Regions from separate parts of the Rhodococcus sp. MT28 genome, predicted to be linked through region 1. Evidence: riboswitches for the same ligand, from Rfam matches in the RefSeq annotation. Region 1 holds a riboswitch; each other region holds the start of a gene.
What was found. Region 1 has a riboswitch for cobalamin ahead of AC1Q6C_RS20380 (ABC transporter substrate-binding protein). Riboswitches for the same ligand answer to the same signal wherever they lie in the genome.
Positions count from the first base shown of each region.

Region 2: another riboswitch for cobalamin. It lies ahead of AC1Q6C_RS23205 (CbtB domain-containing protein); the one in region 1 lies ahead of AC1Q6C_RS20380 (ABC transporter substrate-binding protein).
Region 3: another riboswitch for cobalamin. It lies ahead of metE (5-methyltetrahydropteroyltriglutamate--homocysteine S-methyltransferase); the one in region 1 lies ahead of AC1Q6C_RS20380 (ABC transporter substrate-binding protein).

Region 1 is NZ_JBXAFD010000005.1:123,159-133,475, forward strand. It holds gene AC1Q6C_RS20350 (sensor histidine kinase) at 1-90, shown strand, start outside; gene AC1Q6C_RS20355 (response regulator transcription factor) at 87-815, shown strand; gene AC1Q6C_RS20360 (SDR family oxidoreductase) at 912-2,906, opposite strand; gene AC1Q6C_RS20365 (hypothetical protein) at 2,957-3,079, opposite strand; gene AC1Q6C_RS20370 (hypothetical protein) at 3,364-3,831, opposite strand; gene AC1Q6C_RS20375 (MMPL family transporter) at 3,899-6,019, opposite strand; cobalamin riboswitch at 6,091-6,236, shown strand; gene AC1Q6C_RS20380 (ABC transporter substrate-binding protein) at 6,353-7,348, shown strand; gene AC1Q6C_RS20385 (FecCD family ABC transporter permease) at 7,345-8,385, shown strand; gene AC1Q6C_RS20390 (ABC transporter ATP-binding protein) at 8,382-9,197, shown strand; gene AC1Q6C_RS20395 ((2Fe-2S)-binding protein) at 9,194-9,964, shown strand; gene phoA (alkaline phosphatase) at 9,996-10,317, opposite strand, start outside.
Region 2 is NZ_JBXAFD010000006.1:150,273-160,589, reverse strand. It holds gene AC1Q6C_RS23250 (MlaD family protein) at 1-619, shown strand, start outside; gene AC1Q6C_RS23245 (Rv1363c family protein) at 616-1,140, shown strand; gene AC1Q6C_RS23240 (HhH-GPD family protein) at 1,258-2,139, shown strand; gene AC1Q6C_RS23235 (hypothetical protein) at 2,136-3,161, opposite strand; gene AC1Q6C_RS23230 (hypothetical protein) at 3,221-4,132, opposite strand; gene AC1Q6C_RS23225 (helix-turn-helix transcriptional regulator) at 4,357-7,044, shown strand; gene AC1Q6C_RS23220 (HIT family protein) at 7,084-7,509, shown strand; gene AC1Q6C_RS23215 (alpha/beta fold hydrolase) at 7,494-8,231, opposite strand; gene mhuD (mycobilin-forming heme oxygenase MhuD) at 8,277-8,585, shown strand; cobalamin riboswitch at 8,674-8,812, shown strand; gene AC1Q6C_RS23205 (CbtB domain-containing protein) at 8,838-9,032, shown strand; gene AC1Q6C_RS23200 (CbtA family protein) at 9,023-9,799, shown strand; gene AC1Q6C_RS23195 (flavin-containing monooxygenase) at 9,859-10,317, opposite strand, start outside.
Region 3 is NZ_JBXAFD010000001.1:683,809-694,125, reverse strand. It holds gene fahA (fumarylacetoacetase) at 1-179, opposite strand, end outside; gene AC1Q6C_RS03305 (hypothetical protein) at 176-1,045, opposite strand; gene AC1Q6C_RS03300 (homogentisate 1,2-dioxygenase) at 1,042-2,241, opposite strand; gene AC1Q6C_RS03295 (MarR family winged helix-turn-helix transcriptional regulator) at 2,351-2,902, opposite strand; gene AC1Q6C_RS03290 (TetR/AcrR family transcriptional regulator) at 3,007-3,621, shown strand; gene AC1Q6C_RS03285 (ABC transporter substrate-binding protein) at 3,795-5,393, shown strand; gene metE (5-methyltetrahydropteroyltriglutamate--homocysteine S-methyltransferase) at 5,452-7,716, opposite strand; cobalamin riboswitch at 7,876-8,100, opposite strand; gene AC1Q6C_RS03275 (helix-turn-helix domain-containing protein) at 8,182-8,619, opposite strand; gene AC1Q6C_RS03270 (response regulator transcription factor) at 8,839-9,468, opposite strand; gene AC1Q6C_RS03265 (sensor histidine kinase) at 9,465-10,317, opposite strand, start outside.

The sequences.
Region 1 (10,317 bases):
CGACTCTTGAACGGTGAGTTCAAGGCTGGACCGGACGGAGCCCAGGGCTGGCGATTGAGTGTTCAGTTGCCGGTACGGGTGGCACGATGACCGAAGCCAATTGGAGTGAGGACGCCGCCAAACCTGCAAGCATGCCAGTCACCCTGCTGATTGCGGATGACGACGACGTTACCCGCAGCGGCCTGCGTATGCTGCTCGCAGCTCAGCCCGGGATTGTGGTCGTCGGCGAGGCTGCCGACGGTATCGAAGCAGTGGAGCTTTCGCGGCAACTTCGTCCGGATGTGGTGCTGATGGACGTGCGGATGCCGCTGCGCAACGGAATAGAGGCAACTCGGCACCTCCAGGCCGAGTGCACCGAACCGCCGAAAGTCTTGGTAATCACCACTTTCGAAAACGATGGCTACGTCACGGCCGCACTCAGTGCGGGCGCGAGTGGCTTCGTGCTGAAGCGGCTCCCAGTCCCGCAGATCGCAGCGGCAGTACGTGTGGTGGCGGCGGGCGAAGTGATCCTGTTCCCTGCCGCGCTACGCCGGATGGTTACGCCACGCCCGTTGGTCTCCGCTGAGGCGTTCCCGAATGCAGCGCTGACAGCAAAGGAGGAAGAGGTATTGCGGTTGATGGCCACCGGGCTGTGCAACTCGGATATTGCTCAGGTTCTGGTTGTGAGCCTGGAGACAGTGAAAACGCATGTCGGGAACGTGCTGGCAAAGCTCGGTGCTCAGAATCGGACGCACGCTGTCGTCATCGCCTACGAGTCTGGTCTGGTGGTCCCGGGGTCAGGCACCGATACGGAACCCTGTGCAACTGGCGGTTGATTGCTTTTGTCAGCGTGACCCGGTGAGGATTCGCCGACTGAACCTACAGATCCGTTCCTCTTGCCGAAACGCTCCGAGACGAAGTCACACCACCGGTCACCAGTGCGTACCGGGCACGAGTCGGGCGGCACGACGGCCGAGTTTGCGGATGCGCGAGCGCGAGTGGTGCTGTCGCGCCGGTGTTGCCGGAGCGTCTGCCGGAGTTTCCTTGTCTACCTGACCCTTTGCCGCCGGAGAATCGGGGAAGGCCTGGTACATCTGGTTGAGAATTCGGTCCTTGGTGTGCGGTGCGAACAGGGTTCCCAGATCACCCAGGGTTCCCAGTGGTACGTCGATGCGTTTGGGGCGGTCGATCAGCGCGCGGATCACCATTGCCGCAGCCTTTTCCGGGCTGGTGATCGGGCCGTTGTTGTATTCGCCGGTCGGAGCGATCATCGGTGTTTCGACCAGCGGCATGTGGATGGTCGTGAAAGTGATTCCGTCCGCCAGGGTTTCAGAGGCGGCTACGTCCGAGAAACCGTCGAGGGCGGCCTTGCTCGCCACGTAGGCCGAGAATCTAGGCGTTGCCGCCTGGACTCCCGCGCTGCTGATGTTCACGATGTGGCCGAAGCGGCGAGAACGCATGGTCGGTAACAAGGCGAGCACCAATCGCACAGCGCCGAAGTAGTTCACGGCCATCGTTCGTTCGTAGTCGTGGAAACGATCAGTGGAGTGGTAAATGCCGCGCCGGATGGATCGGCCGGCGTTGTTTACCAACATGTCTACGTGATCGTGTTCTGTCAGAATGCTTTTGATCGTGTGCTGGACCGACTCGTCGTCGGTGATGTCGCAGGGGTAACCGAACGCCTTGCCTCCGGCTGATCGAATCTCCTGTACTGCGGCATCGAGTTCGTCGGTGCGGCGTGCGATCAGGAGAACGGTGGCGCCCTTCTGAGCGGCGGCAATGGCCGATGCCTTGCCGATTCCGGAAGAGCCTCCGGTGATCAGAACGATCCGACCGACGAGTGGTCCTTCGGGACTGTTACGTCGTGCGCGATTGGGATCGAGGTTTGCGCGCCAGTACTTCCACAACACAGTGGAGTACGACCCGAACTCGGGGACCGCCAGTCCTGATCCGGCCAGGGCGGCAACGGTTCTCGCGGAGGTGAATGTCGGCGCCATCGTCATGTTGTCGAGTAATGCTGCAGGCATGCCGATGCGATCGAGGAAGACCTTCCGCGCCGATTCTGCCGAATCCATCGGCAATGGCGAGACAAAGGGTTTGGCGATCACGCCCGGCAGGCTGAGTGCGGGCCGGGGCGCTCCGGCGGCCTTGGCGAGTCCGGCATAGATTTCGCGTACCGGTTGAGGTTTCGGATTCACGAGATGGAATGCTTCGCCGTCGTGGCCGGGCGCGTGCATCAATTCGACGAGGGCGGCGGCTACGTAATCGACGGGCACCACATTGGTTGCGCCGAGGTTGGGGATCGGGACGGGGAGTGCTGCAGGTAGTTTCGCGAGTAGCGCCAGTCCTGGAAACAAGTAGTACGGACCGTCGATCTTGTCCATCTCCCCGGTGACGGAGTTGCCGACCACGGCAGACGGCCGATAAACACGCCAGGTGAGGCCTTCTCGTTCTCGAACGAGCTTCTCGGCCTCGAACTTGGTTCGGTGGTAGGGCGTCGGAAAGCCTTGGCCGCAATCGAAATCGGTCTCGCTGAACGTGCCCGGATAGTCGCCTGCGACTGCGACCGATGACACGTGATGAAGGGTGGCTCCCAGTTTCGCAGCAAGTTCGACCACGGAGCGTGTGCCCTCGACATTCGTCGAAGCCTGCTCGTCTCCGGCGGTGATGTCGTAGATCGCGCCGAGGTGAAGGACGTGGTCGGCAGGTGGGGGAGAATCGATGCCCAGCCCAGGCTCGGTCAGATCTCCAATGAGCGGATGCACGCGATCGCCGCCGGGAATTGCCGACACCTGTTCTTCGAGTTTGGCGACAGAACCGGCTCTGACCAGCACATGGATCTGAGCAGTTTGATCACGCTCGAGCAGGAGTGGCAGTGCAGCTCGTCCGAGAAATCCGGTACCGCCAGTGACGATGTATGTGGCCATAGTCGGTAACTTACTCCAAAGTAAGATCAGCGGCTAGAGGGAAACGAACATCAATGCGTCATGACCCCGTCCTCGGCGTCGAAGTCGATGCCCGCGGAGATGATTCCGGAGAACAAGAACGCGACGGCAAGCGCAAGAGCGGGGATTGCAAGGATCCATTCGAAAATTGTCATGCTCCAAGTCTGACGAAATCAGCTTCGGAGAACATCGCCCTGCGGGGCGATTTAGACGATCGGGCAGTCATCCTCGAGGACGACTGCCCGATCAGGGAAATCCACTAGGTCTGTTGCTGAAGAGTTTCGGGCGCAGTGGGGTGCGCACTCGTCCTTGCGTCGCGTGACGTGATTTCGGATGAGATGTGGGCGGCCGTTGTTCCGAGGGTGTGAAGGCCATGCGCCGTCCGCCAGTAGACCGGCGCACCATCGTCGAGGCGATGGAGTGGCCAGGCCGGCAAACCCTAGGCCGGTTCAGCGCCCGACAAGTCCTCGACCGCATACGGGGTCGTTCCTTCGAACAGAACACCGATCCCGAAAGGATCGGCCATCTCGAGCCTTGACTCAGCGAACCGCAGCAGCCAGGTTCCGTCAGCCCAGATCACCGCCTCAGGTTCGCCGAACAGTGACTCCGTGGCGTCCAACTCCACGAGTTCGGAGTGGCGGAGGCCGAACTGTGGCCCACGCAGCTGTTGACGCAGGTAATCGGCGGCGACTTCGGCAAACTCACCGAACCGGGCCATCACGGTCGCAGCGAGCTCACACACCGCAGACTCCGGCACGGTGGCCGGCTCGATAACCAGACTCACCGGCCTGGAGTCACCGACCCCCTGGACATCGATGCTCGATGTCCAGCACGCCAACGAATCGTCCGAGTCGACACGCGAAAACACTGCTGAGCCGACCACAACACTCTCAGGTAAGTCATCCACGACCCCTAGTCAAACACGGCTCTCCGCAGGATCCCAGGCACTCTTCAGCGACATGATCCAGTCGCGATCAGTGGCCGATGCCGACCTTCGCGTGAACCTTTTTCATCCACACAGGAGCCCACCAGTTCGCTTCGCCCATCAACTTCACGAGCGAGGGCACGAGCAACATGCGGATGATGGTCGCGTCGACGATCAGCGCGACGATCATGCCGACGCCCAGGAACTTCATCACTGACAGCCCTGACATTGCGAAGGCCCCCGTCACCACTATCAGGAGTAAGGCGGCAGCCGTCACGATGCGGCCGGTGCGCTCGGTTCCGAACTTGACCGCTTCCTCTGTCGTCGCTCCCGCGTTCTTGGCCTCGACCATCCGTGACATCAGGAAAACCTCGTAGTCCGTGGACAATCCGAACACCACCGCCAGGATGAGCACGACAAACGTCGCCTCCAGCGGAGTTTGACTGACCCCGAGGAGTTCGACGCCGTGTCCGTCCTGGAAGACGAAGGTGAGGACACCGAAGGTGGTCGCGAGACTCAGGGCTGCCATCAGCACCGCCTTGATCGGCAGCACCACCGAACCGAACGCGAGGAACAACAGGATCAGGGTGGATCCGACCATGATGAGGATCATCACCGGTAGCCAGTGCAGGACGGCGTTGTTGCCGTCGTCGACCATGGCTTGACCGCCGCCGACAAGCAGCACCGTTCCGTCGGGAGCGGAGATCGCACGCAGATCTGTCACTGCGGCGCTCTGTGATTGGGGTGTAGAGCCCTCGCTGTAGAGAGCCTGAACCGCGACGAGTTGATTGGTGCTCGCGACGACGGTCGCCTGACCGATGCCCTCGACTCGACCGGCGGACTCGGCGATCGCTGCACCTTCGGCCGGGGTGAGAGTGTTCCCGTCCTCGGCCTGAAGGATCATCGTTGCGCCATTTCCGGTTTGCGGGAAGTCGTTGACCAACGTGTCCATTGCAACGCGAGCGGGGTCGTTGTCCGGTAGTGCGGTGTACGAGAGTTCTCCCAGCCGGGCGCCGAGCAGCGGCGAGGCCATCACGAGCAGCACAGCCACGATTGTCACCGAGACTGCGACCGGACGCTTCATCACCCACGTGACGACGCGGCCCCAGAACTTGCGCGAGCGTTCCTCGCCGCGTTGCGCCGCATCCTTGCGCCATGTCAGGGCGTTGATGCGATGCCCCAGAATGGCAAGTAGCGCAGGCACAGCGGTCAGCGACAGGACGGCCGCGCTCAATACCGCAGCGATCGCGCCGAAGCCCAGAGACCGGATGACGGCCTGGGGGAATACGAGCATGCCGCTGAACGCACAGATCAGCAGTAGACCCGAGAACATGACGGTGCGACCCGCCGTCAGAACTGTCCGCTGAGCAGCCGCTCCCGGGTCCGAGCCCGAATTCAGTTCTTCACGGAACCGACCGACCACGAACAGTCCGTAGTCGATGGCCAGTCCCAACCCGAGAAGAGAAGCGACGTTGATCGAGAACGAGGACACATCGGTGATCAGCGTGAGGATTCGCAGAACCGCCAAAGCACTCAGGACACTGAGTACACCCACGAACACGGGCACGGCAGCAGCGACGATGCCGCCGAAGATGAAGACCAACAGCACCAGAGTGATCGGAATGGCGATGGCTTCGGCGACCACCAGGTCCTTCTCGAGCTTGGTGTTGAATGCGACGCCGACGACGGTGTTACCCGCGAATTGTGCCTCGGCACCTTCGACTTCGAGCTTCGGCAGGAGATCGGCGAAAGTGGCGGGCGTGACGCCCGAGTCCGGTGCCAACGTGATCGCGACGGCCGCCATGGATCCGTCGTTCGAGAGCAGGCTGGCCTTCGCTGCGGCGTCTGTTCCCCAATACGATTTCACCGAAGCGGTCGGCACTTCGGTTTTGAACTGGTCGACGGCGGCTGTCACTGCCGGCCCGATGTCGTCCAGAGTCTTGCCGTCCGTGGGCGAGTAGATCGCGATGATGTCCGGGGTCTGCGGTCCGAGATTGTCTTCGATGATGTCGGCGACCTTCGCGGAGTCGCTGCCCGGATCGATGAAGCCGCCCTGGCTGAGCTTGCCGAACACTCCGAGTCCCCACACCCCACTGATGAGAACTATCAGAACCGCGAGGCTCAGTACCCACCATTTCCGGGCGACGACGGTTTGGGCCCAGCGTGTCATGTATCAACTCCGGTGTGTGGGGGCGTCTGGCCAGATCGACTGTAGTGGGCGTTTGGTCTTGAATCGGAAACGTCATGCATACTGCTCGAAGCACTTGCAAGCCACGCGTGTGGGGGAAGCCGGTCCGAATCCGGCGCTGACCCGCAACGGTAGGTCGATTCTCGGTAGTCACCGAGTGTCGGCAAGCCCGATTACCCGCCGCGCGGTGTGCGACATCCATTCGTCGTGGTCTACGAAAAGGAAGTCCAGCAGGAGCTCTGGCCGAGGATCAGCGTGCGGGCGGAGTTGTCTGTCGGATCCTCATTCGTGGCTCAGAGCCCTTACGAGGTCCCCGTGTCACTTCAGTTCTCCCCGTCCCGCGCCGCCGCTGTTCTCATCGCGGTCGCCTTGGTTTCGGCAGGTTGTTCCAAAGGTCAGGAATCAGAGTCGGCGTCTGCTGCGGAATCCTTCGCACAGCCGGTGTCCGTGACCAACTGCGATCGCGAGATGACCTTCGATTCGCCGCCGCAGCGCATCGTGTCTTTGAACGGACACGTCACCGAAGCCCTCATCGAGATCGGCGCGGGTGATCGGATTGTCGGGCGGGCGTACAGCGACAACCCGCCAACTGCCGAGACCGCCGATGTATTCAACAAGATTCCCAGCCTCTCCGATACGTTCCCCAGCATGGAGCAGGTTCTCGACGTCGATCCGGACTTCGTGGTCGGAGGAATGACCAGTGCCTTCAACGAGAAGCAAGGCCGTTCCCGAGACGCTTTCGGCGAGCGCGGAATCAACACCTTCCTCTTCTCGGAATACTGTGGCACCGGGTTCCCCGACATCGGATTGCTCGAGAACGACTACACGCAACTCGGTCGAGTCCTGGGCGTCGAAGATTCCGCCCGCGAGGTCGCAGAGGAGATCAGCGATGGTCTCGATTCCGTCCGCGCTTCGGTCGGAGACGCGGCGCCGGTACCGACCTTCTTCTACGACAGCGGTGACCAGGTTCCGACGACCATCGGCGGAGTCGGCGTCGGTCAATTGGTCGCGGAATACTCCGGCGTCTCGAACATCTTCGCCGAAGGGACAAAGCCCTACATCGACGCATCGTGGGAAGCTGTTGCCGAGCGTGCACCCCAGGCGATCGTGGTCATCGACTACGGCGACAAGACAGCCGAGCAGAAGATCGACTTCCTCCGTGCCCAGCCGTTGATGGCGACCACCCCTGCTGTGCAGCAGAACCGGTTCGTCGTGGTTCCTCTCGCTGACCTGTTCGAGAGTTCACGGTTGGTGCGTTCGGCACAGACCATCGCAACAGCCTTCCATCCAGGCGCTGACGCGGCGAAGTGACCCGCACGCGTTACGGGTACGGCGCCCTGCTTGTCGGCTTGGCGGTCGCCTTGGCGATCGTCCTGGGGTTGGCCGTCTCCTTGGGATCGGTTCGCATTCCCGTCGGTGACGTCTGGGCGATAGTCGGAGCCCGTTTGGCGCCAGGGACTTTCGAGACGTGGTGGACCGCGGCGCGGGAGTCGATCGTGATCGACTCCCGCCTGCCACGTGCACTCACTGCCGCGGTGGTGGGTGCTTCGTTGGCGATGTCGGGCGCTGTTGCTCAGGCTGTCACACGGAATCCTCTTGCCGACCCGTATCTGCTCGGAGTTTCGTCGGGTGCGGGATTCATGGTGGTGCTCGTGTCGGTGCTGGGTTTCGGCGCCGGCCTCCTCGGGGTTTTCACGATTCCGGTCGCAGCATTCGTCGGGGCGATGATCCCGTTGTTTCTCGCACTGCTGATCGGCGGCCGGTATCCGCAGCCGACCGCGATCATTTTGGTGGGTGTCGCGCTCGCCCAGATATTCTCGGCGCTCATCACCTTTTGCATCCTGGTATTGGCCGATGATCGGCACGTGACGTCGGTGATGCACTGGATTGCCGGCGGATTCGGTGATGCACGATGGTCGACGCTGATCTTCCCGACGATCACACTGGCCGTCGTCGGCACAGCCCTTCTGTTCAGTTCGCGATGGATGGACGTTTTGCAGACCGGTGACGACGGGGCTGCTGCACTCGGTATGAACGTCCGACGGTTCCGTGTGTTGTCCTTGCTCGCGGTCTCCGTACTGGCGGGCGCAGCAGTCAGCGTTGCCGGTGGAATCGGTTTCATCGGTCTGCTGATCCCGCATCTGGCCGGCTTCATCGTCGGCACCAGAGCAATTCGACTGCTCCCTGCTGCAGCCCTGCTGGGCGCCGTCGCGATGGTTGCCGCGGATACCGCTGCGCGCTCGGTGGCACAATCCACTGAAGTTCCGGTCGGAGTGATCACGGCCCTCGTGGGTGCACCGATCTTCGTCTGGATGCTCTACCGGCAGTATCGGAGGCTCGAACAGTGACACAGGCCAGAACAGTGACACTCCCGAAAGACTCCGAAACTGCGCCCCTGCTCGAACTCGTCGAGACCCGGGCGCGGCTCGGAAATCGCGAAGTGTTGCGCGGCATCACTTTCGCAGTCAAGTCCGGTGAAATATTGGGCTTGGTCGGGCCGAACGGCAGTGGCAAGACGACGGCGCTGCGCTGCTGCTACAACGCTTTGACGCCGACAGGTGGCGCAGTTCTGATCGATCAAGTCGACTCGACGACGCTCTCGCGTAAGGACATCGCCCGAACTGTCTCGGCAAGTGTTCAAGAACCCACTGTCTCGGCAGGACTTTCGGTTCGTGAATCGATCGCGCTCGGACGAACTCCGCACCGCAGCTGGTTGGACCGAAGCACGGAGCGCGATACCACCATCGTGGACCGGTGCATCGAGCAGGTCGGTTTGGTCGAGCTTGCCGGACGAGACGTATCGACCCTGTCGGGTGGTGAGCGGCAACGTGTCTCGATAGCTCGCGCATTGGCTCAGGAGCCCAAGGTTCTGTTGTTGGACGAGCCGACCAATCATCTCGATCTTCGTCACCAGTTGATCGTGATGGAACTGCTTACCGAACTTGCGTCGGCGGGGCTCGCAGTTGTGGTCACGATGCACGATCTACGGTTGGCAGTCGAGTACTGCGACAACCTTGCCGTGCTCACCGAAGGTGAACTCCGCGCGTGTGGGTCTACGGTCGAGGTGTTGGACGAGCCGTTGTTGGCCGAGGTTTTCGGCATCAGGGCGCGAGTCGAACGCGGAGTACGTCCGCGGATGGAGATATTGGGGCTGGCATGACGGAATCGGTGGCCGGGATCTACGCCCGTATGGCAGTAGCTGTGCCGTTCTTCGACAACCTGAGCGCGTATCCGGATACGGTGCCCGCGGTGTTGATGACCGACCCCCAGTGGTTGGCAGCACGTGTCGCCGATACGGCAGAGCGATGGGGGAGTGCGGACAGTCGAGTGAACGGCACGTTGTGGTGGTACTCGGCCAGCTCGACGCTGACCGGCATTCCGATCGGAACCGGGATGGTCACCGGGTTCGCGGCCGATCCATCGTTGGACGGTGGGCGGATCTTCTTGCGTGACAACGGCTATCTGGGCGGTTTTGCTGCCGGATCGGTCATTCCGATCTCGCGGAGTGTGGCGGAGTTGGGCCACACGATGTTCCGCTCGCTCAATCCCGTGATCGAGGTACTCGCCGAGGTGTCCGGCGTTCGGCAGCAGGCGCTGTGGGCGATCACAACGGACTCCATCGCCAATCGCAGCCTCGATGCCGCCGGTAATGCGCGGGAGCGCGGAAGTGCATTTGCGGCCGGTCTGATCGAAGTTCTCCGCGGTGAGAACCCGGGCATTCCGGTCCCGCGTTTCGTGGACGTGGATCGCAGAGAATCTGCTGTGCGCGTAAGTAATCCATTGACGCCGGTGGCATTCGGGCGACGCAGATTCACGCAGCGGGCGTCGTGCTGCCTGATCTACGAGGTACCCGGTGAAGGCAAATGCACCAGTTGCCCGAAGCGCGCACCCGAAGATCGGGTGCGCGCCTTGGCCGCTCTGGTGTGACTGTGGGTGGGCGGATTCAGGTGTTATCGGATCAGTGAGCTGCGACCTTGGAACGGTCGAGTCCCAGCGCGTCGGTCATCGTGAAGAACAGGTCGGTCTGGTCCGTGAGACCGCTGACGTTGGCCGCATGCGGGCCGAAAGCTGCTACGCGCAACTGAGTTCCGGTGTGTCCTTCGGACTCGACGGCCGGATCCTCGGACGTTCCGTAGCTGATCGTCATCTCCGAGCCGTCCTTCGTGGTCAGCTTGCGGGTCAGTCCGGGGTAGACGATTTCCTGGGCGCGCTCGACCGGGATGTTCTGGTCCTTGGCGATGGTGGCGATGTCGTCGGCGCTGACATTGGTGACGATCTGG
Region 2 (10,317 bases), on a different contig from region 1:
CACTGCGAACGAGGAAAATGTTGACGCTCTTCCCGAAGTTGCACTCACACTTCGCCAATTGACAGATCAGGTACGAAACTCCGATCCGCAACTGCGCACACTCCTCGATCGAAGCCCGAGTGTTCTCGACAATCAGATACTGCCTCTCATCGAACAGAGTCGTGAGCCGTTCAGTCTGCTGTTGGCCAATTCTCTCGTCTCCACTCAGATCGTCACTGCACGGATGCCCGCCGTCGATGCCTTGTTGGTGGTGGTGCCCAAAGGATTCGAGAAGTTCGGAAGTATCGTCAAAGACGGACGGGCACAGCTTGATCTGATCACAGCACTCGGACCGGTCTGTATCTACGACACGCCCCGGCGATCGGTACAGGACACCTCACCGACCACGCTCGACAAGAACCAACACTGCGCGGACCAGTCGGGCCGGATCCAGAATCGCGGATCGCAGAACGTCCCCACCGGAACTGGAACGATCGACGGGGTTGCTGAATACGATCCTGCCCTCGGAACGGTCGCAGCCGGTGACGGAACGTCGATTCGTCTGGGCCTCAACGGTGGTCAGAACACCGTTCTCGGTGACAACTCGTTTGCCGCACTACTAGTACAAGGAACGCAATGACCGAGACAACCGAACCCCAGACGCCCACAATCGTCGACAAGCCCAAGCGGCTTCGCAAGCAGACCGTAGCGATCGTTGCCGGCGCCCTGGTCGTGGTCGCGGCGCTCGGATGGGGCGCATTCGCGACCTGGCAGAAATCGGTCGACGAAAACGCGCGTATCAGCGCCCTGGACAGCGGACGGCAATTCGCCACTGATCTTGCGACGTACAACTTCCAGAACCTCGATCAGAATCTCTCCGTGGTCCGTGACAATTCTGTCGGCGAATTCGCCGGTCAGTACGCCCAGGTGGCAGCCAACTTGCAGAACATGATCGTGCAGTATCAGGCGACCTCGTCCGCTCAGATCATTTCAGCCGGGTTGGCGAGCAGTGATCGCGACAACGCCGAGGTGCTCGTGTTCCTCGATCAGACGATCACGAACACCAACTCCCCCGATCCGAGAATCGACCGCAACCGGATGCAACTTTCGCTGGTCCGCGAGGACGGCGAGTGGAAACTGAGTAACGTGCAGTTGTTGTGACCCGGCGGTCGGGCGTCAAAGACAGCCGTGTCTGCGACTGCCGATAAAGTGGCCCCCACAAGTCGACGTCTCCTTCGTCGACCGGGAGCGCAAGGTTCGAGGAGTGTGTCGGTAGCAGTGGCAGTGGAATCTTCGGTGCTGCTGAAGTGGTACTCCGAGACGGCTCGCGACCTGCCGTGGCGACGCGAGGGCGTCAGTGCCTGGCAGATCCTGATGAGCGAGATCATGCTCCAGCAGACGCCGGTGGTGCGCGTTGCGCCAATCTGGGAAGAGTGGGTCGAGCGCTGGCCGGTGCCGTCGGCGATGGCAGCGTCGAGCCAGGCAGAGGTGCTTCGCGCGTGGGGCAAACTCGGTTATCCACGACGCGCGCTGCGGTTACACGAATGCGCGGGCGTCCTGGCTGCCGAGCACGGTGACGTAGTCCCGGAAGACGTCGATACCTTGCTCTCGCTACCGGGAATCGGTTCGTACACCGCCCGCGCCGTCGCGTGTTTCGCCTACGGACAGCGAGTGCCTGTGGTGGACACCAACGTACGACGCGTAGTTGCGCGAGCCGTCCACGGCAATGCGGAACCCGGGAACCCGTCCAACACGCGAGACCTCGCCGACGTCGCGGCGCTGCTGCCGAGGACGCGTGCGCGCGCCGCCACCTACAGCGCTGCTCTCATGGAACTCGGTGCACTGATCTGCACGGCGCGGAACCCGAACTGCGAGAACTGCCCTTTGCCGAACTGCGCGTGGGTCGCTTCGGGCAAACCGGCACACACCGGACCACCCAAGAAGGTGCAGAAGTTCGCGGGCACAGATCGCCAGGTTCGTGGAAAATTGATGGCCGTTCTTCGCGAGAGTCACCGTCCGGTCGAGCGCGCGCAACTCGACATCGTCTGGCCGGCCGATCCGGGTCAGCGTGACCGTGCGTTGCATTCACTGCTGGTCGACGGACTGGTCGAGCAGACCGACGACGGCCTGTTTGCGCTGGCCGGAGAGGGTACGGCTTAGCCGACTCGCAGCGGGGTGCATTCTTCGGCTGTGGGTTCGTCGGTCTGGAGCGGTGCGACTTCCGGATCAGAACGCCGAAGTACTGCAGGAACGGCAGGCACCACTGGATCGCAAGGCGCAAGTGTCGGAATCTGTAGGGCAGCGCCGGGCGGGGGCCCGCTGGTGGAGGTCGCCGACTCGGCGCCGATGTTCGGGCTATCCGTGGACACCGCGCGCGACCCGTCTGGGGACAGCGCGATCAGCAACCCCGTCAACATGAGTAGAAGCGGCAGTACTATTGCCGCCGCCCACCGGACCCTGTTGACGGGCCGGACAGCCATGCCGCCATCGGACCGAACTTCGCTTCCGCGATCGGCCGCTACCAGCGCAGCCCCTATCGCCAGTTGGGTCCGCTCGCCGAGAAACAGGAAGCCGAGACCTGCCAGTTCAGCGGCTTCCGCGGACGGCTGCCGAGAGTCTTCCTTCACGAGCATCGCGACGAGCATCTTGGGCACAGGGTCTCGTTCGGCGACGAGGAGGTCCAATGTCGCAGCAAATGTCGAGCTGTCCGCAAGCAACTCGGCCGTGTCGTAACGATGCGCCGAGTCCACGACGCCTGCTCTCGGGTCGACGGCCGCGATCACGGTCTCACCGCCGTCCGGCCAGAACGCGAGAATCGGCGAAACACCAATGAGAGCGTCGACCGTCCGCAGGTAGGCAAGCCGTGCGTCGAGACCGTTGACCAACTCGACGTTCTCGAAAGGACTGGAGGACAACGAATCCGAGACAAGTTCGCGCACGTCCGCACGCTCGCACATCACTCCGACGACAGTGGGGCACAGATTCGAGCGCAGAGCTCGACCGGTGGCGACCTCGGCCGCGGAGGCGAGTGCGCGCGCCGACGCTTGCGGAGAGGGAACAGTCCCGTCTGCACCCCAGGGGTGACGGAACTCGTCGATCGAGCCAAGAAGGGGTGTGTCTGCATCTACGAGAGCTGTTGAAATTGACTGATTTTCGAATACAACGCCCAGGCTTTCACGCACTGGATCCTCCATTGACTGCTACTGACTGTTACGAGTGTTGCCATTCCTGCGAAGCTGTATCAGAACGTCAGGCCACCGACCGCCATCGCACCTGGTTCCAGCACCACATCCACCGGCGCTCGGCCGTCGACCGTGACGCGATACGTCCCCGGTAGCAGTCCGACAAACGAGAAGTGACCCTCGAACGGTTTCACCGTCCGCGCTGTCGCGTGCCCGCATTGATCGACGCCGTTGATCACCACCGCCTCCGAGATGCCCGATGTCACCAGACCTGAGATTCGTCCATCTGCCGAGACAGCAGCCCACTGGCTTCTCTGACCACCAACAGAAATCCCGTACGGATCACACACTCCCGGGGTGGTCGCCACCCGCACCGTGACATCGCCCGACCGCACGCGAACCGCCCCCCGATCTGCGGTGACCAGTGCAGCGATCGGTAGACCGTCGGCGTCTTCCCGCTTTCCCGCAGTCATCGTCGCCGTTCGGGTGAAGTACCGGTCCGCTTCCAGATTGCCTATCAGGCAATGTAATCCGACCTCGTCGACACCCGAGCCGTCTCCGCAGTAATCAGGCACGGACGGCAGAACGAAACCTCGAGGCACCGGAAGTTGCACGACCACGTCGGAGAGCGGGTTGCCCCGGACACCGATGTCGATGACATACGTCACCGGATCACCCTCTCGGACAATGCCGTTGGACGGTCCCGAATCGAGCCCTGGACCGTCAGCGGGATCGAAGGGCGGTGCACCGTCAATCGCCGTCAGCTCGACGGTGAAGGGAGGCACGAACTCTCCCTCGGCCGCCAATCGAACATCCGACTGCATCGGCAGCAAGCCGAGCGCAGCAGCGCCGACCACCAGAGCTCCGGTCACGACAACTATGCCGATACCTCGCACTCCTCGGCGCCACGCTCTCGGCCGGAGTCCGACGACAACGGCCTTCGACCGCACCTCTGACAGACGAGTTCTCACGACGCTCCTTCGATGTCTGACTCTCGGGCCTCCGACAGGCGCTCGCGGCCACATTTGGCGAATCCCGAGCTACGTTCAATAGAAGTCGCTCGAGGGACTCGAAAGCCAATGGTGACGGCGTGATTGTGTGGGTGAACTTCTCTCAGCCGGGGTGAATTCCCGGGTGAATTGCCCGGGATGGCACGCTCTGGATTCGCACCAGCTACGCTCCTCCCTGTAGATAGATGGATCGAGACAATCCGCCCAAACTCTTCAATCATTGCGGGGCGCGAAAGCAGAAAGGGTCCGCGCTGATGTTCGGGATGGACGGCCACGACTGGGCAGCTATTCCCGAAAGGCGCACCCTCGCGACGTCGATTCCCCGGCAAGCGCTCTTCGACAAACTTGACCGACGTGCCGCGCTGACCATCGTCCGTGCACCGAACGGCCACGGGAAATCGTCGTTGATCGCATCGTGGCTGCGCGCCCATTTGGCATCCGAACGAATACTCGTCTGGGTCTCGGCCCCACGGCCCTCGTCGACACTCGAAGATTTCTGGGCCGTTGTCCTCGATCGAATCCACGCTGCCGGAATCACACTGCCCGACGTCGACGATCTCGCCGATCCTTTCACCGCTGTCGCCAAATCCCTGAACGCCCTCAGCCGCCCCGTGCTGCTCGTGCTGATCAGGCCGGATCTGATATCGGAACCAGAGTTGGACGATCAGTTGATCGAACTCCTCGCCCTCTGTCACAACCTGGACCTCGTGGTCACGCTCTCGGGCTTCGGCATGTTCTCCGAGCCGTACCTGCTCGACACGGACCACGAGGTGATAGGCGCGAGTGAGCTGTTGTTCACGAGAGCCGATACCGCCCATTTGCTCGCACAAGCTGACGTAAACACGACTGACGGTGATGCCGAACAAATCACATCCCTGACAGGTGGGCTGCCAGCGCTGGTTCGTGTCGCCGTTCCCGCCGTCCAGACATCGGGTAGCCGCAACCGCGAGCAGATGATCAGGAAGAACATCGCGCAGGCGATCGACGACTACGTGAACAAATCCGTTCTCATGACCGCTGATCATGTGGAACAACTCGAGTTCCTGCTCGCGACGGCCTTTGCGCGATCGATCACCGTCGACATCGCCGCCATGCTGTTCGAGTCCCAACACCCTGAGGATGGCGAGACCGTTCATCAGATTCGCGTGCGCCTGGCGATACTGGAGACAGCCGGGTTGTTGTCACGGGTCGAGACCGAAGCCGAAGAAACCTGGGAGCTGCCTCCCGCCATTCGTCGATCGATACTCGCGCACCAAAAGCGCGCTGGAGCCGATCCGGCGCAACGTCTTTCGTTCCTCGCACACAACCGACTCGACCACGGTCATCACGCGTCGGCGCTGGACTACGCGGTCGAGGCACAGAACTGGACCCTGGCAGTAGACATCGTCGAGCAACACTGGGTGACGATGATCGTCCACAATCTGGACTCGGTTCGCTCTGCTCTCCAACGGATTCCGGCGGAAGCAGCGGACAAACACTCTGCAGTGGAGGCAGGGCGCGCACTGTTCACGATGCATCCGAGCGAGCGCTCGACGGTAGTCGACTTGCTACCCGAATCGCCGGCAGAACTGTGGGCTCTCGGCGCTGAAGCCGGCGCGAAGGACGCCTTGAGCATTGCCTGCGTTCAATCGATCATGCTCAGGATGGCAGGCGAGTACGGGCTCGCAGCAGAAACCACCAGGCGCCTGTCTCATCTCAGTCGCAGTGCGCTGGAGAACAACCCGGAAGCGGTCAGCGCACAGCTCCCTCTCATGCGACTTCAATGGGCGATCAATTTTCAATTGAGCGGCAGGTTCACAGAATCCACGATCAAGGCTCGAATGGCGTACCACGGCGCCCTGTCTCATGGAGTCGACTTCATCGCTCGTAACTCTGCGGGAAGTGCCGCCCTGAATTGGGCGCTGGCTGGTGAGCCGCGGCAGGCCACACACTGGTCCGAACTCGAACAGAAGCATCCAGACCCCGGCGGTTGGCTCGAACCTGTGGTCAAGATCGCCGGCCTGACAGCACGGGCGCTCACTGCTCTCGACACACTCGACTTCGACGACGCACGTCTCGCATTGACCGAACTCGGTCTTCCGTCCGACACCGAGGAACTGTGGGCATTCGTCGTCTATGCGCATTGCCAATTCGCCTTGACCTCCGGCGACCACACTGCGGCACTACTGTTGCTCCACAATGCGATCGAAGCACATTCCAAGCAGTACACGGCTACATCTTTCGCGCTTCCTCTGTTGCAATCCGCAGAGATCGATCTCTTGCTCGCTCTCGGACAGGGGAACAATGCCGTAGCACTGGCCAAGGAGATCATCGATCCTGCCGCCAATCCGTGGACGCTCACGTCGGTGGCGCGTTTACGTCAGCGGATCGGCCAGAACGAGGCCGCGGTGGCGCTGTGTCACCAGTTCGACTGGTCTGGCGTATCCTATCCGCGGGCACAGATGGAATCGCTTCTGGTGCAAGCGGTTGCACACTCCGAGCTGGGTGAGCCACGCCTCGCCTCTCAGGAGTGGTCCAGAGCGTGCAGCATCGCGGATCAGACCGGACTTCTACGTTCGTTCGCGACCATCGCATCGGCGGACGTCGAGAAACTCGAATCGATGGCCGAAACGAAATCGCGTGCACTCGCCGAGTTCTCGAAAAGGTCGCCTGCGGAATCATTTCCGGAATTCGTACATATCGTGGAGTTGACCGAACGCGAGCAGAAAGTCCTCTCACTCCTGGCGCTCGGCATGGGGTCGGCTGCGATGGCCGACAAACTGTACGTGTCCGTCAACACCGTCAAGACTCAACTGCGCACTCTCTACAAGAAGCTCGACGTACACAATCGAAACGAAGCGATCACGAGGGCACGCCAACTGCGCTTGCTGTAGTCCGGGGTCGGATCTGATTTCGGACTACATTCTGTAGGCATGAGCACCGATTCCTGCGTCTTCTGCAAGATCGTCGCGCTGACCGAGCCGGCGATTCTCGTTCACGAGAGCGAGACAACTCTCGCATTCCTCGATGCACGGCCGGTGAGTCGCGGACACACCCTGGTGGTCCCCAAGCGTCATGCAGAGAACCTCGATGCTCTCGAAAGTCACGAAGGCGCAGAGATGTTCCGCGTCGGCACGCTCATCGCCGGAGCTCTACGCCGCTGCGACATCGCCGCTGACGGAGTCAACTTTCTCGTCAACGACGGGCGTGCCGCGGGCCAAACCGTGTTCCACTCGCACCTGCACGTCGTCCCCCGCCATCGCGGCGACAAGGCGAAGTTCGCTGCTGGACTCCTCGCCAGGCGAGCCGTCGAGCTGGAGCAGGTGGGCGCGTCGATCCGAAGTCAGCTCACGGTCTGAAGGAATTCCGTCACCACTTCGCGATAGCGCTGCGGTTGATCGTCGTGGACCAGGTGGCCTGCATCGGCAATACATACGTACCGAGTTCCCGGCCTCTCGGCCATCTCTCGCATCTGTCCCTCGGGGGTGATGGTGAACTCTCCCTCGATCAGCAAGGTCGGCACCTCGATCGCCTTCCACTGATCCCAGAAATGCCTCGTGCCCCACTCCTCCGAGATGTCGCGGAAGGTCGACACGTCGCCGTGCAGGTACCACCCGTCGTCGCGGCGGTCGAAAGAGTCGAGAAAGTACTGGCCGGCGACGGGGCCGAAGAATTCCTTCATCGCCTCCTCGGAAGCAAACGGCTGCGGCCACGCCGAGATCATCTGCGCCCAGTCCGCAGCGGTGCGTCCACGAAAGTCCGGGGCCATGTCTTCGAGGACCAGCGCACAAACCTTTTCGGGATGCGCGGCGGCGAAGCACCACGCATGCAGAGCCCCCATCGAATGACCGATCACGATCATCGGCTCCTCGATGGACGCAACCGCCGATGTCAGGTCCTCGACGAATGCCTCGGTAGTCAGTGCCGCTGGCGCCGGCCTGCCGTGACCGGCAGCGTCAAAGGTGTAGACGTGGCCGAACTCGCGGATCCACGGCACCTGGCGTCGCCACGTTCGGGAGCTGCCCATGAGGCCGTGCAACAACAGAATCGGTTGTCCCGTTCCACCTTCGTCATGCAACACGAGTGTCACGGTACGCGGTGAAGGTGCGCGGGTAATGTCGCTTGCATGGCAGTCGTGAAGATCAATGCAATCGAGGTCCCCGAGGGCGCCGGCCCCGAACTGGAGAAGCGCTTCGCAGCACGCGCTCACGCAGTCGAGAACTCCCCGGGCTTTCTCGGATTCCAACTCCTCCGCCCCACCGCCGGTGAGAGCCGCTACTTCGTGGTGACTCAGTGGGAGTCCGAGCAGGCGTTCGCCGATTGGCGTGACGGCCCCGCCCGTGAAGCCCATTCCGGCGAGCGCGCGAAGCCCGTCGCTTCGGGTGCGTCGTTGCTCGAATTCGAAGTTGTCCTGGACGTCGCCGCAAAGAGCTGATCTCGAGCGATTGTGCCTGCCTTGGCGGGCACAATCGACGGTCATCTCGGCTTCACGCGTTGACACGGTGCGGGCTGTAGTGCAAAAGTTCGCATGTAAACGCGATGGTCCGACAGGAATCCGGTGAAAGCCCGGAGCGGTCGCGCCACTGTAATTCGAGGTGAAGTGCCTTTTTCGGCACGACAATTTCGACAGCCAGACACTTCGGCCATCGCATGGACCTAGGGGACGCGAAAATCCCAGGAGGCTTCGATGGCTCTCGCCTATTCTCCCGATACGTCGATCGATTCGACTCGTCTTGCTTTCCTCGCCGCTGCAGTAGTTCTGTTCGCGATGCTGGCTCTCTACCTGGTCGGATTCGACCAGGGCGCTATCTCTCGCACCGGCATGTACATGCATGAATTGATGCACGACGGTCGACACTTGATGGGCCTGCCGTGCCACTAGCCGACAATTTCACGAAGCTTCTCATTCGTGGTTTGTTGGCTGGTCTGATCGCAGGCATCCTTGCCGGCGGAGTTGCATTCGTGCTGGGTGAACCGCACGTCAACGCTGCCATTGCGATCGAAGAAGCCAACAGCGCCACCGGTGAGGTTTCCGGCGAAGCCGCTGGGCATTCGCACGGTGACGAAGAAGAACCACTGGTGAGCCGCGACGGGCAGCGCGCCGGGCTGTTCCTGGGCACGGCGCTTGCCGGACTGGCACTCGGGGCGATCTTCTCGGTCGTTGCCAATTACGCTCGACGACTCACCGGAATGTCCGGGCCTTTGTTGGCGATCACCATCGCCGTCGGTGGTTGGCTGGCTATCGAGGCTGTCCCCTTTTTCAAGTACCCGGCCAATCCGCCGGCCGTCGGAGATCCCGACACCATCAACCAGCGCACACTGCTGTGGCTGGCCGCCGTGATTCTCGGGCTGCTGTCCGTCACCGCGGCAGCAGCGGCGGCAAAGGCAGTTTCCGGGCACGAGTTCCTCAGCGTGCGCATCGCTGCTCCGGTGGCTGCGTTCCTGGTGATCGTCGCGATCGGTTACGTCTCGCTTCCCGGCATCAACGAGGTGGGCGAGGACTTCCCGGCAACTCTGCTGTGGGAGTTCCGACTTTCCTCGCTCGCTACGCAGGCGACGCTCTGGCTCGTACTCGGGTTGGCATTCGCCTTCCTTACCGAGCGCGCAACCAAGAACACCGAAGTAGCAAAGAAGTACGCCCTTCGCTGAACCTGCTGTGCGCCTTTATTAACCTCCCGCGGTTAATAAAGGCGCACAGCAGTTCCATTTCAGCTCAGATGATGCACTTCCTGCAGTCCGTACACCGGCGTCGGGATGCCCTCGTAGCGCGCCTTCAACTGCAATGCCAAGTACAGCGAGTAGTGGCGCGACTGATGCAGATTGCCTCCGTGGAACCACAGCGCTTCCTGCTGCGTCGGCTTCCACATGTTGCGCTGCTCGCCTTCCCACGGTCCCGGATCCTTGGTGGTGTTCGACCCCAGGCCCCACACCTTGCCGACCTTGTCGGCGGTGTCCTGACCGATCAGATCCGCCACCCAGCCGTTCATCGAGCCGTAGCCGGTCGCGTAGACCACCACGTCGGCAGGCAATTCCGTACCGTCTTCGAGAATCACGCTGTTCTCGGTCAGCTCACGAACATTGCCGTGCGCGAGCTTGATGTCTCCATTGGCAACCAGTTCGGCAGCGCCGACATCGATGTAGTAGCCCGAGCCACGGCGTAGGTACTT
Region 3 (10,317 bases), on a different contig from region 1:
GCGTTCAGAGTCGGTTCGGAGAAGACGGAATCACCTAGTGTCGCTGCGAGATCGACCACCGATTCGGCGACGCGCACACCGACACGCGGTAACCCTCCCGCGGGGGAGAAGACCCCGTACGGCAGATTGTCGAGACCGAACAGTGAGTCGGCGGGAATGTCGATGGTCGTGACAGTCATACGAGAGTTCCTTCGGTTTTGTCGGAGCGGACGATCAACCCGAGGCCTTCCAGCTCGGTCAGAGGGTCCGAGATGCTGCAGGTACCGAACGAGAGGAATCGGCGACGCACCTCGCCGGCCTCGTCCTCGGTGAGGTCGGCCAGGGCTTGCGCGATCGATTTTCCATCGCGCTGAGACAGTGCAGCAACAATTTCCGAACGATCGGCGCCCCGCCTCGCCGCGTCGACGGCCACCATGATGTTGAGGAAGCCGTGTTGCTCGAAGCCTGTTTCCGGATCGGTGTTGCGCACACCGTGGTGCAGTCCCGCAGTCGCCTTGAACGGGATATTCGCTCGGACAACGGATATCACCGCATCGGCGAGCTCTTCCTCGTTCGGGTACGCCTCGGCGACAATCCCGCCGGTGCGAAACTTTGCGGAATGCCCGGCAGTTTCGAGAGCTGTGAGATAGCCCGCGCGCCGATCACCTCGAGGCACCTCGACAAAAATGTCGACGTCGGGATGAGCGGCATGGACACGAGAGAGTTCCTCGAAGGCCGCATCGGCGTGCAACCCGTCAGGAATTCCCACCTCGACGGCGGCGACGTGAACACCAGGGATGACGAGCGCGTTCGAGAGTGCGGCCGCCGTATCGGATGGGCCGGCCGGCACGGTCAGGCTCAGCGTCACCGGGCTGTCCGCTGAAACGTACGCAGCCAGTTCGCCCAGTCGCGGCGCGGGAAAAACGAAAGGCCCGACCAGTGCGTCGTAATCCGCCTGCAGGTAGGCGACGTGGGCCGGAATTGCCTCGGCGAGAGGAGCATTGCCGGGTGGGAAGAGTGCTGCGTCGTCGCACAGGCCACGCAGGAGTGGGGAGATGATCGTCATTGCCGAGGCCCCCGCCCTGCCCAACTCCAGGCGTACGCTTCGTCCTCGCAGGCCAGGGCTCCCTCACCCAATTCGAGGGGCCGGAACGTATCGACCATCACGGCGAGCTCGTCGAAGAACTCGGCGCCGATGCTCCGCTCGTAGGCGCCGGGTTGTGGTCCGTGGGCGTGGCCGCCGGGATGAATCGATATCGAACCCTGTCCGATGCCGGAACCCTTGCGCGCCTCGTAGTCACCGCCGCAGTAGAACATGATCTCGTCCGAGTCGACGTTCGAGTGGTAGTACGGCACCGGGATCGACAGGGGGTGGTAGTCGACCTTGCGCGGAACGAAGTTGCAGATCACGAAGTTGTTCCCCTCGAACGCCTGGTGCGCCGGCGGCGGTTGGTGAACACGGCCCGTGATCGGCTCGTAGTCGGAGATGTTGAAGGTGTACGGGTACAGGCAGCCGTCCCAGCCGACGACATCGAAAGGGTGCGTGGGATAAACCATTCGGGTGCCGACGATGCCCGCCGACGTTCGGTGCTTGACCAGTACCTCGACGTCGGTTCCTTCGGCGATCATGGGCGCGATCGGTCCGTGCAGGTCTCGTTCACAGAACGGTGCGTTCTCGAGCAGCTGGCCGAAGCGGGAAAGATAGCGCTTGGGCGGGACGATGTGACTGTTCGCCTCGATGGCGTAGGCACGAAGTGGCTTGTCACCCTTGGGGATCCATCGATGCGTTGTGGACATCGGGATCAGGACGTAGTCACCCTCACTGGCCTCGAGTGCACCGAAGACGGTCTCGACGGTCGCCTCGCCAGATTCGATGTAGACCATCTCGTCGCCGATTGCGTTGCGATACAGGGGAGATGGCGCTGCCGCAACGACGTAGGACAATCGCACGTCGGCATTTCCGAGGATGAGACGACGGCCGGTTACCACGTCGGTCTCGTTCCAGGTGCTTTCGGGAAACAGCGTGTGGAGTTTCAGATGGCGAGGTTTGAGGGGATGGTTGGGGGTTGTGCTCTGATCGCGCAGTTCCCAGACCGTTGCGTCGACGATGGCCGACGGGATCTCGCGGTGGTACAGCAACGAAGAATCCGAGGAGAAACCTTCCTCTCCCATCAGTTCTTCGTAGTAGAGGTTGCCGGACTCGTCACGGTGTTTGGTGTGACGCTTCGGTGGGATGTTGCCGAGTTGTCGATAGAACGCCATGACGGGACTCCTTCTGTGCTGTTCTGCCTGGCTCACCTCCACCAGATAGTAAACACATTAACTAAAATGATGTGATGAGCGCAACCCTCCAAGGGGGTTGGGGTCTATGTCAGTTACGTCCGCGTACGTCGAACTGGCTGCGGTTGGTGATCAGTTTGTCCAGGAGCATGACAAGAATTCGCTGTTCGGCCTCGCTCAGGACGCTTACCCAGGCGTGTTCGCGTTCGTTCTGCTCGCGAAAGGCTTCGACCATGGCTTCTCGGCCCTTGTCGGTCAGGTACAGCTGGACGGAACGGCCGTCGTTCTCGGTGGGCCGACGATCGATCAATCCGTCTGCCAGCAGCGACTTGGACAGATTGGAGACCGCTGCCCTACTCATGCCGGTGAGCTCGGCGGCAGCCTTCGGCTCGATCGGACCGGCCAGCCAGGTGACGAACAACAGCCTGAAGGAGGACCATGACCAGCCGCGAGGGCGGTGGATCGACGACTCGAGATCGTAGGTGACCACGTTGGAAGCCCGATTGAGTGTCAGTAGTACCTCGGTGGCCAGCTGGTCGCGAAAGCCGTGTTCGGTGGCCAGTCGCTTGTTGGCCAGTTCGATGAACGACCAGAAGTTCAGCACGCCGACGGTTGGCTGGTCATCGGTTGTCCGGTCAGTCATGGACTAACCCTAGCGCGATCTGCAGTTGATTAATCCGTGTATTAGATATCGGGGTTACGATGAAACTTCGCAACCCGGCACTGCGGTCAGGATTCTGAACTATCGTGACGCGCGTGACTGCGCGCAGCGACGAGTTTCCCTTGGACGTCGACCTCATGTCGGTGGGGCAACTCGAGCGGAGAGGACGACTGACCGCGGCGGTGGTCGAGATGCTGGCCGAGATGCCGTCGGATCGAATCCAGATGAAAGACGTCTCGGAGCGTTCAGGCGTCGCACTCGGAACGCTGTATCGCTACTTTCCGACCAAACAGCAACTTCTGGCTGCGGCGATGACGGCGTGGAGCGGTCTCGAATCGGTCCGTCGTCCTGAGAAGTTGCGGGCAGACGGTGGCGAGAACAACGCGTACGAGCGGGTTCTGGCACTTCATCGCCGCGAGATGAAGGCATTCGAGCGTAGGCCCTACTTCGCTCGGTTGGAGATCGAACTCCATTCGTCCTCGGATCAGTTCGTGATCGAGTCGTTGGATCTGCGCGCAGCGGCACATCGGAGAATGCTGTTCGAGTTGATGGACGGCGTCCCGGCCGAGACGGCGAGGGTTGCGGCCGTGGCAATAGGCGGCACGATGTTGACGGCCCTTGCGCTGTGGACCAGTGGCCGGATCGGATTCGCAGAGGCCCAGCGGAACGTCGAAGACGTCATCGGACTGATAATTCGCTGAACGGTTGCAACCTAGAATTCAGTTCTTGTTTCTGCTGTCATGAACGCGAATTATCGCTTCGGCTTCGTGAAAACGAAGACGCAGGACGAGACCTTACCTAGAATTCACTTACAAATATGTCGGGTGTCCGATCCAGGGATCGACGTATCCGTGAACTGTGAAAGTGAGTCGCAATGAAGCGCTCGTACCGAGTCCGCGCTCGAATCTGGATGGTTGTCCTGGCGTCGGCGACGCTGGTGGTGACGGGGTGCGCCGGTAGCAGCCAGGGTACGACCACGGATGCATCGGACGTGACGGTCGGAGTTGTCGGTGACCAGAACAACGGGGGAGAGCCGCGATCGGGTGGCACCGTGTCGTTTGCCACCTACAACGGGATCAGCAGTCTCGATCCGGCTGACCGTCAGGACGGCGGCGCTACCGGTGGTAGCGAAATGGCAGCCATCTACGACCTTCTCATGCGCTTCGATACGGCGGCGGGCGAATACGTCCCCCACTTGGCGCAGTCCTTGTCGGCCAACGGCGACAACACGGTGTGGACACTGAAATTGCGCGACGGCGTCACCTTCAGCGACGGCACTCCGATGGACAGTGCGGCAGTCCTGTGGAGCATCGATCACTATCTGCAGAAGAAGGGAACTCACGCGCTGGTATGGAAGACCGCTGTGCGCGAGACGAATTCACCGGATCCGAGTACGGTCGTCTTTGCATTGGCGCAGCCGTGGGACGAGTTCCCGATCATGTTCACCACCGGTCCCGGCATGATCGTCGCGCCCTCGTCGATGGCTACCGGCACGTTCACCCCGATCGGGGCAGGCCCGTTCACCGTCGAGAAGTTCGCCTCCCAGGATGAATTGGTGCTCGCTGCTCGTCCGACGTACTGGGACGGGGCGCCGTACCTCGAGAAGTTGCGCTTTCCCGCAATCGTCAACGAGAAGAGCAAACTGGAAGGATTGCACACCGACGGAATCCAGGTTGCCTATCTGAAGTCTCCCGACTTCATTCACGAGGCTTTCGAAGCCGGTGATCCCGGATTTGTGTACTCGGCCAGCATGGCCGGAGTTCTGGCAATCAATCAGCGCGACGATCGGGCAGCGAAGGACGAGCGCGTGCGTAAGGCGATTGTCGCTGCGGTGGACCCGAATACGTTCAACGAGCGAGTTCAGGGCGGCTTCGGCGAACCCGGCACCGACATGTTCGCGTCGTGGTCGCAGTGGCACGGATCGGTGGCCGGGAACGGCTTCGACCCCGAGGCGGCCAAGAAGTATCTCGCCGAGGCGAAGGCGGACGGTTACGACGGAAAACTGACGTACGTCGGGATGAACGATCCGGCGACGCAGCGCAGCGCACTGACGTTTCAGTCGCTCTTGCAGGCAGTGGGTTTCACGGTCGACATCACCTACGCAACCAGCATCAACGATCTGATTTCCATGCTGTACGCAAAGCATGACTACGACGTGTCCTACTTCGCGTTCAACGTGCTGGAAGAGTCACCGTTCGTGCGTATGTACGGCAACCTGTTCAGCGAATCGCCGTCGAACATCCTCGGTTACAAGAACGCTCGGATGGACGAGTTGCTCGGCAAGCTGCAAACAGCGTCTGGCGAGGATGAGCGGCGAGCCGTCATCGACGATATTCAAACCGTGGTCAACGAGACGGCGCCGATGGCCGTGGTCAACTCCGGCAAGGTTTTCATCCCGTGGCGCGAGAACGTGCACGGAGTGATGCCGAGTGCGGACGGGATTCTGCTCTTCGGCAACACGTGGTTGAGCTGACCCCCGTGCGCCTTTTTGGTAGTGCCCACTACCAAAAAGGCGCACAGGGGCTTTGTCCCTATAGCTCCGCTCGTACCAACTTCGCGGCTTCGACGAGGTTACGCAGTGACGCCTCGACCTCGACGGAACCGCGGGTCTTCAAACCGCAGTCCGGGTTGACCCACAACCGCTCGACAGGAACAGCTTTGAGTGCCTCACGCAGGGATTCGGCAATCTCGTCGACGCTCGGCACCCGCGGCGAGTGGATGTCGTAGACACCCGGCCCGACGCCGAGGTCGAACCCGACCGAACTGAGATCGTCGAGGACCTCCATGTGTGAGCGCGCCGCCTCGATGGACGTGACGTCCGCGTCGAGGCCGGCGATGGCGCCGATCACCGCTCCGAACTCGGAGTAGCACAGGTGCGTGTGGATCGCGGTGGAATCCGCGACGCCCGAGGTAGCCAACCGGAAGGCGCCGACCGACCAGTCCAGGTAGGCGCGCTGATCCTCGGCACGCAGTGGGAGTAGTTCTCGTAGAGCGGGTTCGTCAACCTGGATGATTCCGATTCCGGCGGCCTGCAGGTCGACGGTCTCGTCTCGAATGGCCAGTGCGACTTGATTTGCCGAGTCGGCGAGGGGTTGGTCGTCGCGGACGAACGACCAGGCCAGAATGGTGACGGGTCCGGTGAGCATGCCCTTGACCGGCTTGTCGGTCAGGGACTGCGCGTACGTGATCCAGTCGACGGTCATCTGCTTCGGGCGGGAGACGTCGCCGTACAGAATCGGCGGACGCACGCAGCGGGTGCCGTACGACTGGACCCAACCGTTGGCGGTGGCGAAGAATCCGTCCAACTGCTCCGCGAAGTACTGGACCATGTCGTTGCGTTCCGGCTCACCGTGAACAAGAACGTCCAGGTCCAGCTTTTCCTGGAGCGCAACAACTTCGGCAATTTCGGCGCGCATACGGTTGACGTACTCGGCTTCGTCGATCTCGCCCTTGCGCAGTGCTGCGCGAGCGATGCGGATCTTCGAGGTTTGCGGGTACGAACCGATGGTCGTCGTGGGCAGCGGCGGCAGAGAAAGCAGTTCGTCCTGGGCAGCGCGACGTTCGGCGGCGGGCGCGCGACCGGTCGCCGAGTTCAGCACGGCGGCCAGGCGTCCCCGAACACTCGCATCATTGAGTCTGCGATCGTCCTTGCGGGTCGACGCGGCCGCTCGTGCCAGAGCGAACTCGTCCTCCACCGACTCTCGGCCCTGTGTGAGAGCGGTTGCGAGAGTTACTACTTCCTTGACCTTCTCGGTGCCGAACGCGAGCCACGAGCGCAGGGCCTTGTCGACATCGGCTTCTGCGTCGAGAGTGTACGGAACGTGCAGCAGGGAGCACGATGTGGAGACGGCAAGAGTATCCACGCTGCCCAACAGAGCACCCAACGTGCTCAGTGCCGAATCCAGATCCGACCGCCAGATGTTTCGTCCGTCGACCACACCGGCGACGACCAGTTTGCGGGCGAGTTCGGGGACGGAGCCGATCGAATCCTGACCGGCCACCAGGTCGACGGCAAATCCTTCGACGCCGGTGGACGCAAGCGCGGGCAGCGCCTCACGCAGCGAACCGAAGTACGACGCCAACAGGATCGACGGCCGCTCGGACAGCGCTGAAAGCTGTTCGTACGCAGCGCGTGCCGCTTCGATTTCCTCGTCGGTGCGATCGCCCACGAGGGCCGGTTCGTCGAGCTGAACCCAGCTCGCACCGGCCTTCGCGAGCTGACCGAGTAGATCCGCGTAGAGGGGGAGTAGTTCTTCGAGTCGCGAGAGCAGCGGCTCGTCAGTGCCGACAGCCTTCGAGAGCAGCAGGAAGGTGACCGGTCCGATGACGACCGGGCGGGCTGCAATGCCGTCGGAAAGTGCTTCTGCCAGTTCGGACAAGACCTTGGACGGGTCGAGTGCGAACGTGGTGGACGGCGAGATCTCCGGCACCAGGTAGTGGTAGTTGGTGTCGAACCACTTCGTCATTTCGAGCGGCGCGATGGTGTCCGTCCCACGGGCAGCGGCAAAGTAGCGGTCCAACGGATCGGCGACCGACGCGACGCGGTCGGGCAGCGCGCCGAGAAGAACTGCGGTGTCGAGCATCTGGTCGTAGAAGGAGAAGGTATTGACCGGGACGGAGTCGAGGCCCAGGTCACGGAGGTCGGCCAAGCCCTGCCGACGGAGGTCACGGGCGACAGCCTGCAGGGCGTCGGCGTCGATGCGCCCTGCCCAGTAGCTTTCGGTTGCCCGCTTGAGTTCTCGATGAGGACCGATGCGCGGTGAGCCCAGCACGGTCGAAGTGAATGTTGTTGTCACGGAGTTTCTCCAGATTGCCAATGCACTGATGGCCACTGCCGGCAGACGGGTACACCTCACGAGACCCCGAGTTTCAGCGGGCAGCACTGCCCGCACCGCACACGAGGTCCGATGGAGATCTACACGCCCATTCCACGAGGCGGTGGACCGTCGGGCACGGCGTGCCCGACACAGTCGGCAGGTCTTCGGACTCGCGGGCACTCGATCGAGTTGGATCGAACCTACTGGCCGTCGCTTCCCAGGCGGATGCCCAGTGCACATGAACGGCGGTCGTTCCTGCTTACCGCTGCGGGACAGTCCCGGATTTTCACCGGGTTCCCTCTCACCCCGACAGCTTGCGCTGACGGAGCTTCGACGCCGGGACCGGTCTTCGGGGCTCCTCATGACCGTGCCGGGCGAACCAGCTGCATCGACCAGCATAAGGCCAACCCTCCCTGAGCAGTCAAGGAGAGTCGGCGAAGGGCGCTATGCGCGTGACATGTAGGAATTCGAGTCCGGTGGTACGCGCGGAAGATTTTCGGAGGAACGTAGATTCTCCGCCATTTCGACAAGCAGATCCTGTGAAGACGGTGAGAGGTCGACGACACGGGAGGTGAGGTTCCGCAGGCGCACGTTGTGCAGCTGTTCGAGGAGGGAGAGGTCTGCCTCGCCACCTGAGATCGCGGGCGGAGTGTGATCGGACGGGGCGTAGAAGTAGTCCGGATGGACGTTGAAGAAGTGGGCGAGGGCGGCAACCACTTCGGGTGACGGATTGGTTCGGACGCCGGTGCGCAGTTGCGACAGGTACGGCGTGGAGATACGGCAGCCGAACTCGGTCATGCCGCGAACGACCATCGCGTTGGTGACGTGAAAGTCGGCAGTCTCGAACAGCGAGTTCAAGCGATCGTTGAACTGGTTCGACATGAGACGTCCCTTCCCCCGCTACGCACAGGCTCCGTCGATTCAATTAACTGCATCATAGCCAGGTATCGAACGATTAGCTGTTTCGGATTCTCGCGAAGCGGTCGTTTGCAGGGAAAATCCCTAGGGTAGAAGGTCCCTACTTTGAGTGATCTGGACAAATCGCCATCACGAATCGAACGGCGAACTATTTGCCGGGGAAGGCTATTCCAGACGCGCGGATCAGAGCCAGCCGTTCGACTCGGCGATTCTGACGGCTTCCGCGCGCGTCGACGCACCCGTCTTACCCATCGCGGATGACAGATGATTTCGAACTGTCCCGGCAGACAGGAAGAGCGCCCCTGCGATGGCTGCCACGGGTGCGCCGTCGTGAGCGGCGCGCAGTACTTGGGTCTCACGCTCCGTCAGGGGCGACTCGCCGCTGACGAGGCTGTCGGCCGCAAGGGTGGGATCGACGACGCGCAGTCCGGCGTGGACACGCCTGACCGCGTCGGCAAGCTGCCTGGCGGGGGTGTCCTTGACGACGAACCCGCCGGCCCCGGCGTGCAGGGCTTTACGAAGAAATCCGGGACGGCCGAACGTGGTGACGATCAGAACCCGGGTGTCGGGCGCTGCCTCGCGAAGGGCCGCCGTCGCGGCGATTCCGTCCATGCCGGGCATCTCGACGTCCAGAAGCGCGACGTCCGGGCGGTGTTCGAGAACGGCGGACACCACCTCGTCGCCGCGACCGACCTCGGCCACCACGGACAGGTCGGATTCCAGATCGAGCAGCGCGGCCAAAGCTCCTCGCACGAGCGCCTGATCGTCCGCCAAGAGCAGCCGTATGGTTGCTCGATCGCCCTGGCTGTTCACTCTGTCTCCTGTTCGACTACCTGAAGTGCAAACCCCTGCGGCTGGGGATGAGTGATGACCACTCGTGCGCCCGACGCTCCGGCGCGCTCGCGCAATCCGATCAGACCGTTTCCGGAAGACGTCGACTCGGCCCCTCGTCCGTCGTCGACGACCGACGCACTATTCTCGTCGACCGTGATCCGGCAGTGGGTCGCACCGCTGTGTCGAACGACGTTGGTGACGCCCTCACGGATCGTCCATGCAAAGAGTTCCCGAAGACGCGTGGGAACCATGTCGGTGCTGCTCGGCACGTCGTCTTCGATACCTGCCGCACGCAAAGCCTCTCGCGCTCGGGCTATCTCGACGGGTAGCGAAATCCCACGAAATCCTTCGACGGCCGAGCGCACGTCTGCCAACGCGTCACGAGAAAGTCTTTCGAGGTCGTCGAGTTCGCTGCGTGCACGTTCGATATCGACATCGAGTAGGCGATTGGCCAGTTCGGCTTTGATCGTGATGACGGTCAGCGAGTGCCCGAGGATGTCGTGCAGATCGCGCGCCATCCTCGTTCGCTCCTCCATGATTGCCCGCTGCTCCTGCTCTTCGCGTTCATGGAGTATGGCGAAGTTGCGGCTGATCAGGGACATGATTCCCCAGGTCGCGAACGCGGCCGCGCAGACTCCGAGTGAGAGTCCGGAGTAGTTCCCCCATCCGGACGAGAGGCTGACTATCTCCACGGAGGCCGCGAACACCAAGGCGAGAATGCCGCCGGCGACGGTCGGCAACAGTGTCACCGCTGTCACCGCGAGGTACGGTGCTGCTGCCAAACCTGTCGGCCCGACGCTCACGATCATCACGGCGGCCAACGCGGTC